DNA from 3 places in the Streptomyces sp. A2-16 genome. Region 1 is predicted to be linked to each of the others. Evidence: riboswitches for the same ligand, from Rfam matches in the RefSeq annotation. Region 1 holds a riboswitch; each other region holds the start of a gene.
The links. A riboswitch is a leader RNA that binds a small molecule or an ion and turns the genes downstream of it on or off. The one in region 1 is predicted to bind thiamine pyrophosphate.
Positions count from the first base shown of each region.

Region 2: it holds a riboswitch for thiamine pyrophosphate, as region 1 does, so the genes downstream of both, thiC (phosphomethylpyrimidine synthase ThiC) here and thiO (glycine oxidase ThiO) in region 1, are expected to answer to the same signal.
Region 3: it holds a riboswitch for thiamine pyrophosphate, as region 1 does, so the genes downstream of both, IOD14_RS09065 (thiamine ABC transporter substrate-binding protein) here and thiO (glycine oxidase ThiO) in region 1, are expected to answer to the same signal.

Region 1 is NZ_CP063808.1:7,527,585-7,530,856, reverse strand. It holds gene IOD14_RS33885 (thiazole synthase) at 1-620, opposite strand, end outside; gene thiS (sulfur carrier protein ThiS) at 623-823, opposite strand; gene thiO (glycine oxidase ThiO) at 820-1,977, opposite strand; TPP riboswitch at 1,975-2,087, opposite strand; gene IOD14_RS33870 (hypothetical protein) at 2,140-2,490, shown strand; gene IOD14_RS33865 (FAD-dependent oxidoreductase) at 2,523-3,272, shown strand, end outside.
Region 2 is NZ_CP063808.1:9,713,695-9,716,966, forward strand. It holds gene thiC (phosphomethylpyrimidine synthase ThiC) at 1-1,647, opposite strand, end outside; TPP riboswitch at 1,640-1,829, opposite strand; gene IOD14_RS43690 (YibE/F family protein) at 1,902-3,272, shown strand, end outside.
Region 3 is NZ_CP063808.1:1,955,727-1,958,998, forward strand. It holds gene IOD14_RS09055 (hypothetical protein) at 1-79, opposite strand, end outside; gene rlmN (23S rRNA (adenine(2503)-C(2))-methyltransferase RlmN) at 249-1,355, shown strand; TPP riboswitch at 1,379-1,486, shown strand; gene IOD14_RS09065 (thiamine ABC transporter substrate-binding protein) at 1,483-2,559, shown strand; gene IOD14_RS09070 (iron ABC transporter permease) at 2,535-3,272, shown strand, end outside.

The DNA of each region.
Region 1 (3,272 bases):
GCGAGCATCACCCCCGCGCACCCCAGCTCCATCGCCAGCGCCGCGTCCGAGGCGGTGCCCGCCCCCGCGTCCAGGATCACCGGCACGCGCGCGTGCTCGACGATCAGCTGGAAGTTGTGCGGGTTGCGGATGCCGAGCCCGGAGCCGATCGGGGAGCCGAGCGGCATGATCGCCGCGCAGCCCGCGTCCTCCAGCTTGCGGGCCAGCACGGGGTCGTCGTTGGTGTACGGCAGCACCGTGAAGCCGTCGTCCACCAGGGTCTCCGCCGCGTCCAGCAGCTCGATCGGGTCCGGCAGCAGGGTCCGCTCGTCGGCGATGACCTCCAGCTTGACCAGGTCGGTGCCGAGCGCCTCGCGCGCGAGGCGGGCCGTCAGGACGGCTTCTCCGGCGGTGAAGCAGCCCGCCGTGTTCGGGAGCACCCGGATGCCGAGCTTCTCGAGCACGGACAGCACCGAGCCGTGCACCGAGGGGTTCACGCGTCGCATCGCGACCGTCGTCAGCTCCGTGCCGGAGGCGATCAGCGCCCGCTCCAGCACCTCCGGGCTGGGGGCTCCGCCCGTGCCCATGATCAGCCGGGACGAGAAGGGCGTACCGCCGATGACAAAGGGGTCGTCGGCCATGGTCAGCCTCCTTGGACGGCGGTGAGGACTTCCACGCGGTCTCCCTCGGAGAGGGACGTGGACGGCCACTGCGCGCGCGGGACGACGGTCTCGTTGAGCGCGGCCGCGACTCCGGAGGGCGCCGGGGACAGGGCCCGTACGACGGTGTCGAGAGCCGTGCCGGGAGCGAACTGGCGCGGCTCCCCGTTGACGGAGATGTTCATGCCGGCTGCTCCACGGACTCCAGGAACCGCCCGGGGGTGAACGGGCGTGCCACGTCCGGCAGTTCACCGGTGGTCAGCGCGTGCGCCAGCGCGTCCCCGGTGACCGGCGTCAGGAGCACGCCGTTGCGGTAGTGCCCGGTGGCCAGCAGAAGGCCGGGCAGTTCCGTCGGGCCGAGCAGCGGGGCGTTGTCCGGGGAGCCCGGACGCAGTCCCGCGCGGGTCTCCGTCAGCGGCAGTTCGGTGATGCCGGGGACCAGTTCGTGCGCGTCCCGCAGCAGTTCGTACACCCCGCCCGCGGTCACCGTCGTGTCCCAGCCCAGCTCCTCGCTGGTCGCGCCGATCACCAGCTCGCCGCTCTCGCGCGGCACCAGGTAGACGTGGCTGCCGCGCACGACGGCCCGCACGGTACGGCTCAGGAAGGGCGCCTGGTGCGGCGGCACGGTCAGCCGCACGACTTGTCCCTTCACGGGCCGTACGGGAGGCAGGAGGGCCTGCGGGACCCCTTCCAGGCGGCCGCTGAGGCTGCCGGCGGCGAGCACCACCTGGTCCGCGTCCAGTTCCTCGCCGTCCGTGGTGGCGACCCCGGCGGCCCGGTCCCGGACGACACGAAGGCGTTCCGCCCATGTGCGGTGGAAGACCACGCCCATCCGCTCGCAGGCGGCCAGCAACGCGCGCGTGAGGCGGCGCGGATCGATCTGGTGGTCGCCGTCCACCCGCAGCCCGCCGCGCACCCCTGGCGCGAGCATCGGCTCCAGGCGCCGGCACTCCCGTCCCGACAGCCACTCCGACTCCAGCCCCGACTGCCGCTGGAGCGCGTGCAGTTCGCGCAGGTGGGCGCGGTCGTCGGCGTCCAGGGCGACGGCGAGCGTGCCGCACCGGCGGTAGCCGAGGTCGTGCCCGGTCAGCTCGGTGAGCTCGGCCGCGAAGTCGGGATAGCGGTGGGCCGAGGCGAGATTCAGGCCCAGCAGGGTCTGCTCGCCGTAGTGCAGTTCGGTGACCGCGGCCAGCATCCCGGCGGCCACCTGGGCGGCCCCGCCGCCCGGTTCCGGGTCCACGACGGCCGTGGTGAGACCGCGTTGCGCGGCCCGCCAGGCCGTGACCAGGCCGATGATGCCGCCCCCGACGACGAGGACGTCTGACGTACGTGAGGACATGGGCGTCCAGCCCCTCCCTTCGCCGGCATGACCCGGATCAGGTTCGTACGGTCGGAGGCCGCCCAGCCTCCCTCTCAGCCCGGTGCGTCCGGGCTCCCGCGAGTGCTCTACGTTGGCCACCCTAGCCCTTCGTTCCACGCCTCTGTAAGGGAGCCTCGCACCATGCCCCGCTCGCTCGACGGCCTCGTCCTCGCCCCGGTGGCCGACCAGGCCCCAGGTCAGGTGGGTACGCGGACCCGCTTCACCTACCACGAGAAGGACGGGGAGATCTGGGCCGAGTACGCGGGCGGTGACGTCGTACGCGGGCATCTGGTCGGCACGCGCGCGGGGGACCGCCTCGACTTCCGGTACGTACAGCTCAAGCACGACGGCACGACGTCCTGCGGGCACTGTGTCTCCACGGTCGTCGAGCTTCCCGACGGCCGGGTGCGGCTGGAGGAGACGTGGGAGTGGGAGTCGCAGCCGGGCAGCGGGACGAGCGTTGTGGAGCAGGTCACTCGGCACGACCCCTGACTGACTGATTGTCAGCTGGCTATGGTGATCAAATGAGCGAGCGGACGCAGGCGCAGCGGCGGGTGGTCGTGGTCGGCGCGGGCATGGCCGGGGTGCAGACCGCGGTCGCGCTGCGCGAGCAAGGCTTCTCGGGAACCGTCACGGTGATCGGCGCGGAGCCCCATCAGCCGTACGACCGTCCGCCGCTCTCCAAGGCCGTGCTGCTCGGCAAGGCCGAGGGCTCCGCCTTCGACGTGGACTTCGAGGCCCTCGGCATCGAACTGCTGCTCGGCCGTGAGGCGCTGGGCCTGCGCCCCGAGGCGCACGAGCTGGACACCGAGGCCGGACCCGTGCCGTACGACGTCCTGGTCCTCGCCACCGGCGCCGAACCGATCCGGCTGCCCGGCACGGAGGGCGTCCCCGGGGTCCATCTGCTGCGCACCCTGGACGACGCCGAGCGACTGCGGCCCGTGCTCGCCCGGCAGCACGACATCGTGGTCGTCGGCGCGGGCTGGATCGGCGCCGAGTTCGCCACCGCCGCGCGCGAGGCGGGCTGCGCGGTGACCGTCGTGGAGGCCGCCGACCGGCCGCTCGCGGGCGCGCTGCCCGCCGAGGTGGCCGCTCCGATGACCTCCTGGTACACCGACGCGGGAGCTGACCTTCGCACCCACGCGCGCGTGGTGCGCGTCGAGCCCGGCGAGGTCGTCCTGGACGACGGCTCCAGGGTGGCCGCGGGGGCCGTCGTGGTCGGGATCGGCGCCCGGCCCGCCACGGCCTGGCTCGCCGGTTCCGGCATCGAACTG
Region 2 (3,272 bases), 2.2 Mb from region 1:
GCAGAACTTCGGCCCGCACATGGAGCAGAAGTGGGCCGTCTTGGCCGGTTCGGCCGGGAGGGTCTCGTCGTGGAACTCGCGGGCTGTGTCGGGGTCGAGGGCCAGGTTGAACTGGTCCTCCCAGCGGAACTCGAAGCGTGCGTCGGAGAGGGCGTCGTCCCACTCCTGGGCGCCCGGGTGTCCCTTGGCGAGGTCGGCCGCGTGGGCGGCGATCTTGTAGGTGATGACACCCGTCTTGACGTCGTCCCGGTTGGGCAGGCCCAGATGCTCCTTGGGCGTGACGTAGCAGAGCATCGCGGTGCCCCACCAGGCGATCATCGCGGCGCCGATGCCGGAGGTGATGTGGTCGTAGGCCGGCGCGACGTCGGTGGTCAGCGGGCCGAGCGTGTAGAACGGAGCTTCGTCGCAGATCTCCTGCTGAAGGTCGATGTTCTCCTTGATCTTGTGCATCGGGACGTGCCCCGGGCCCTCGATCATGGTCTGTACGTGGAAGCGCTTCGCGATCCGGTTGAGTTCCCCGAGCGTGCGCAACTCCGCGAACTGCGCCTCGTCGTTGGCGTCCGCGATCGAGCCGGGCCTGAGGCCGTCTCCCAGCGAGTACGTGACGTCGTAGGCGGCGAGGATCTCGCACAGCTCCTCGAAGTTCTCGTACAGGAACGACTCCTTGTGGTGGGCGAGGCACCACGCCGCCATGATCGAGCCGCCACGCGAGACAATGCCCGTCTTGCGGTTGGCCGTCAGTGGTACGTACGGCAGGCGCACGCCCGCGTGGACCGTCATGTAGTCCACGCCCTGCTCGGCCTGCTCGATGACCGTGTCCTTGTAGATCTCCCAGGTCAGCTCCTCGGCCCTGCCGTCGACCTTCTCCAGGGCCTGGTAGAGCGGCACCGTGCCGATGGGGACGGGGGAGTTGCGCAGCACCCACTCGCGCGTGGTGTGGATGTTGCGGCCGGTGGACAGATCCATGACCGTGTCGGCGCCCCAGCGGGTCGCCCAGGTCATCTTCTCGACCTCCTCCTCGATGGAGGACGTCACCGCCGAGTTGCCGATGTTGGCGTTGACCTTCACCAGGAACCGCTTGCCGATGATCATCGGCTCGATCTCCGGGTGGTTGACGTTCGCCGGCAGCACCGCGCGGCCCGCCGCGATCTCCTCGCGGACCACCTCGGGCGAGACGTTCTCCCGGATGGACACGTACTCCATCTCCGGTGTGATCTCACCGCGGCGGGCGTAGGCGAGCTGGGTGACCGCCTTGCCGTCACGGCTGCGGCGCGGCTGCCGTGGCCGCCCCGGGAAGACCGCGTCGAGGTTGCGCAGGCCACCGCGCGGTGAGGTGTGCTTGATCCCGTCGTCCTCGGGGCGTACCGGGCGACCCGCGTACTCCTCGGTGTCACCGCGGGCGACGATCCAGTTCTCCCGCAGCGGCACCAGGCCCCGGCGGACATCCGTCTCGGTGAGCGGATCGGTGTACGGGCCCGACGTGTCGTACAGCGTGACCGACTGCCCGTTGGTGAGGTGCACCTGGCGGACCGGCACCCGCAGATCGGGGCGCGAGCCCTCGACGTACGCCTTGTGCCAGCCGATGGACTTCCCGGCCTCCTCGTCGATCTGGTCGGAGGCAGGCGTGCGCGCGTCCTTGATGGTCATGAGACCTACTCCCTACGCCGGCATTACCCGGTAACAGGTTCGGCGGTCGACGCAGCGTTTTCCGTCTGTCGACGTTTCGTGGGGAACGTCACTCGCTGGAGATGACGTTCCACGTGAAACATCGCTGGGACGGAGGTCAGCGCCCTCTCAGCCCGGTGCTCCGAGCTCCCGCGTGTACAAAAGGTGCCACCACGCTAGCGTCAATTCGGGCGCGGTGAACAGAGGGCCCCTGTCGTTCTTGCGATGATCGGTCGGTGACCACGACGCATCAGCCTCCGTACCCGCCGTCCGAGCCTCCGCGCCGACCGGGCTCCGGAGACGGCCCTGGGTACGGCCCCGGCAGTGGCTCCGGGCACGTCCACGGCAGCGGTTCCCCCAGAGGTTTCGGGGACACCGGGGCCGACGGCTGGCACGAGCATGAGCACGGCGGCGGACATGGCGGTGGTCACGACTACGGCCAAGGTCAGGGCGCGGGTCCAGGCGGCCCGGGCGGAGGTGGCCCTGGCGGTGGCGGTCGGAGTGGCGGCGGCGGTCCGGGGAGCGGCGGTGGCCGTGGGGGTGACTGGCACGGGCAGGGTCCCGGTGACGGTCATGGTCCCGGCGATGGCCACGGGCATGGACAGGGGCACGGGAGCGAGCCCGCGTCCGGGAGCGGGCACGGTGCCGGCAGTGGGCACGGCCACTCGCACAGTCACAGCCACGGGCCGGCAACCCCCGTCTCCAAGCACCTGCGCAAGGTCATCGCGGCGATCCTCATCCCGTTCGGGGTGGCCGTGCTGGTGGGGCTCGCGGTGCTCTGGCCCGGTGGCGCTCCGGGGCACGAACGCACCGGGGTCGGCTTCGACCGGCAGACCCAGCAGGCAACCGTCACCAAGGTCGTGAGCGTCAGCTGCAAGTCGGTGAACGCCTCGGGGGAGACCCCGACCGGGGACACCTCTACCGCCGAGGGCTCGTCCGCCGAGCAGCAGGCGAACGGCACCTGCAAGAAGGCGACGATCCGGGTCGACACCGGCAACGACACGGGCCGTACATTCACGGAGATCGTCCAGCCGGATCAGTCGCGGCAGTTGCACGAGGGCCAGAAGGTCGTGGTCGCGTACGAGCCCTCCGCGCCGAGGGACCTGCAGTACTCGGTCACCGACGTGAACCGCAAGCTGCCGATGGGACTGCTCGCCGGCATCTTCGCGCTCGCCGTCGTGGTCGTCGGGCGGCTGCGCGGAGTCATGGCGCTGGTCGCGCTGGCCATCAGCTTCATGGTGCTGAACTTCTTCATCCTGCCCGCGATCCTCCAGGGCTCGAACCCGCTGCTCGTGGCGGTGATCGGGTCGAGCGCCATCATGCTGATCGCCCTCTACATGTGCCACGGCCTGTCGGCCAGAACCTCCGTTGCCGTCCTGGGGACGCTGATCTCCCTGGTGCTGATCGGCATCCTCGGCTCGCAGTTCATCGGCTGGGCCGCGCTCACCGGCAACACCGACGACAACACCGGTCTCATCCACGGGTTGTATCCGTCGATCGACATGAGCGGTCTGCTGCTCGCCGGCGTCATCATCGGCTCGCTCGGTGTCCTCGACGACGTGACGGTCACACAGACCTCGGCGGTCTGGGAGCTGCACGAGGCCAAC
Region 3 (3,272 bases), 5.6 Mb from region 1:
CCTCGACCATGCGGTCACCGTCGACCTTGAAGAAAGCCGTGACTCCGCGCTCGGCCAGCCACTCCATCAGTTCGAGCATGTCCACGCGCACCCCTCCGGGGAGATCATCCCATCCCCGGCGGCACGGCTCCTGGGCCGCAACCGGACCGTCCGAAGCCGGCCACGACGACAGCCGGCGCCCACAGGTGACCACCCCCACCCCGCTGTGGCCCGGGCCCCCCGCGTTGATCTGCCACACTGGAAGGGTTATGCCTGCACCCGGAGAACTCACTTTCGTCGCCCCCCGCGGAGCCAAGAAGCCGCCGCGGCACCTTGCCGATCTCACGCCTGCCGAGCGCAAAGAGGCTGTTGCCGAGATCGGGGAGAAGCCGTTTCGTGCCAAGCAGCTCTCGCAGCACTACTTCGCGCGGTACGCGCACGACCCGGCGGAGTGGACGGACATCCCGGCCGGTGCGCGCGGGAAGCTCCAGGAGGCGTTGCTTCCCGAGCTCATGACCGTCGTACGGCATCTGTCGACCGACCAGGGGACCACGCGCAAGACGCTGTGGCGGCTGTTCGACGGGACGCTCGTGGAGTCGGTGCTGATGCGGTACCCGGACCGGGTGACCATGTGCATCAGCTCGCAGGCCGGGTGCGGGATGAACTGTCCCTTCTGTGCGACGGGACAGGCCGGGCTGGATCGCAATCTGTCCGCGGCCGAGATCGTCCATCAGATCGTCGACGGGATGCGGGCGCTCAGGGACGGGGAGGTCCCCGGGGGTCCTGCGCGGCTGTCCAACATCGTCTTCATGGGGATGGGCGAGCCCCTCGCCAACTACAAGCGGGTCGTCACCGCCATCCGCGCGCTCACCGATCCCGCGCCGGACGGGCTCGGGCTGTCGCAGCGCGGCATCACCGTGTCGACCGTCGGGCTCGTGCCCGCCATTCACCGGTTCGCCGACGAAGGCTTCAAGTGCCGGCTCGCGATCTCGCTCCACGCTCCCGATGACGAACTGCGCGACACCCTCGTCCCCGTGAACACGCGGTGGAAGGTGCGCGAGGTCCTCGACGCCGGGTTCGAGTACGTCGAGAAGTCCGGACGGCGGCTCAGCATCGAGTACGCGCTCATCCGGGACATCAACGACCAGGCCTGGCGCGGTGACCGGCTCGGGCGGCTGCTCCGGGGCAAGCCCGTGCACGTCAACCTCATCCCGCTGAACCCGACCCCGGGGTCGAAGTGGACCGCGTCGCGGCCCGAGGACGAGAAGGCCTTCGTCGAGGCGATCGCCGCGCACGGTGTGCCGGTGACCGTCCGGGACACCCGTGGTCAGGAGATCGACGGGGCCTGTGGCCAGCTCGCGGCCACCGAGCGGTAGTCTGACGAACGTACGTACACCTTCATATCCGACAGGGGAGCGCCACAGCGCTGAGAGTGCGGCAATCGGGCCGCAGACCCTCTGAACCTCGCCCAGGTCATTCTGGGTAGGAAGTTCGGTCATCACCGTGAACAACAAGAAGCTTCTCGCTGCCGTGGTCGGCCTCGGTCTCGTCACGCTGTCCGCCTGCGGGTCCTCGTCCGACGACAGCAGTGGCGGCGACTCCAAGACCGTCACCCTCGTCAGCCACGACTCCTGGGCCGTCTCCAAGAACGTCCTGGCCGACTTCGAGAAGAAGTCCGGCTACAAGGTCAAGGTCCTGGAGGACGGCGACGCCGGGCAGGCCGTCAACAAGGCCATCCTCACCAAGGACAACCCGCAGGGCGACGTCTTCTTCGGCGTCGACAACACCCTGCTCTCCCGCGCGCTCGACAACGGCCTCTTCCAGTCGTACGAGGCGAAGGGCGCCGACCGGATCAAGGCCGAGTACCGGGCCGACCAGGACAAGCACCGGGTCACGCCCATCGACACCGGCGACATCTGCGTCAACTACGACAAGGCCTGGTTCACCGCGCACAAGCTCCAGCCGCCGACGTCGTACGACGATCTGATCAAGCCCGCCTACAAGAACCTCCTCGTCACCGAGAACGCCTCCACGTCCTCACCGGGGCTCGGATTCCTGCTCGGGTCCGCCGCGAAGTACGGGGACGACGGCTGGCAGGGTTACTGGAAGAAGCTCAAGGACAACGGCGTCAAGGTCGTCGACGGCTGGGAGCAGGCCTACAACGAGGAGTTCTCCGGGTCGGCCGGCGGCAAGAAGGCCAAGGCCGATCGGCCGCTCGTCGTCTCCTACGCCTCCTCGCCGCCCGCCGAGGTGATCTACGCCGACCCGAGGCCGAAGACCGCGCCCACCGGGGTCGCCGACGGCACCTGCTTCCGGCAGATCGAGTACGCCGGGCTGCTCAGCAACGCCAAGAACAGCAAGGGCGGCAAGGCGTTCCTGGACTTCCTGCTCACCAAGGAGTTCCAGCAGGACATGCCGCTCAACATGTTCGTCTATCCGGTGGTGGAGGGGGCCGCGGTACCGGCCGAGTTCACCGAGTACGGTCCGCAGGCCAAGGATCCCGAGACCATGGATCCGGCCAAGATCGCCGACAACCGTGACGACTGGGTCAAGTCGTGGACCTCGCTCGTACTGAGGTAGCCGGCAGGCGCAGGGGCAGCGCGGCGCGGCTCGGTCTCATGGCCGTGCCCGTCGCGTTCTTCGCCGTCTTCTTCGCCTATCCCGTCGCCGCGATCGTCACGCGCGGCCTCAAGACCGACGGGACGTGGCAGCTCGGCAGGATCACCGACGTCCTCACCCAGCCGGACATCCGGCACGTCCTGTGGTTCACCACCTGGCAGGCGCTCGCCTCCACCGTGCTCACGCTGCTGATCGCGCTCCCCGGCGCGTACGTCTTCGCGCGCTTCGACTTCCCCGGCAAGCAGATCCTGCGGGCCGTGGTCACCGTCCCCTTCGTCCTGCCGACCGTCGTCGTCGGCACGGCCTTCCTGGCGCTGGTCGGCCGCGGCGGACTGCTGGACGAGCTGTGGGGCGTACGGCTGGACACCACCGTGTGGGCGATCCTGCTCGCGCACGTCTTCTTCAACTACGCGGTCGTCGTACGGACCGTCGGCGGACTGTGGGCCCAGCTCGACCCGCGTCAGGAGGAGGCCGCGCGGATGCTGGGCGCGTCCAGGCTCGCGGCCTGGCGGACGGTCACCCTCCCGGCGCTCGGGCCGGCCGTGGCCGCCGCCGCGCTGATGGTCTTCCTGTTCACCTTCACCTCCTTCGGCGTGGTCCAGATCCTCGGCGGGCCGACCTTCTCCACCCTCGAAGTGGAGATCTACCGCCAGACCTCCGAGATCTTCGACCTC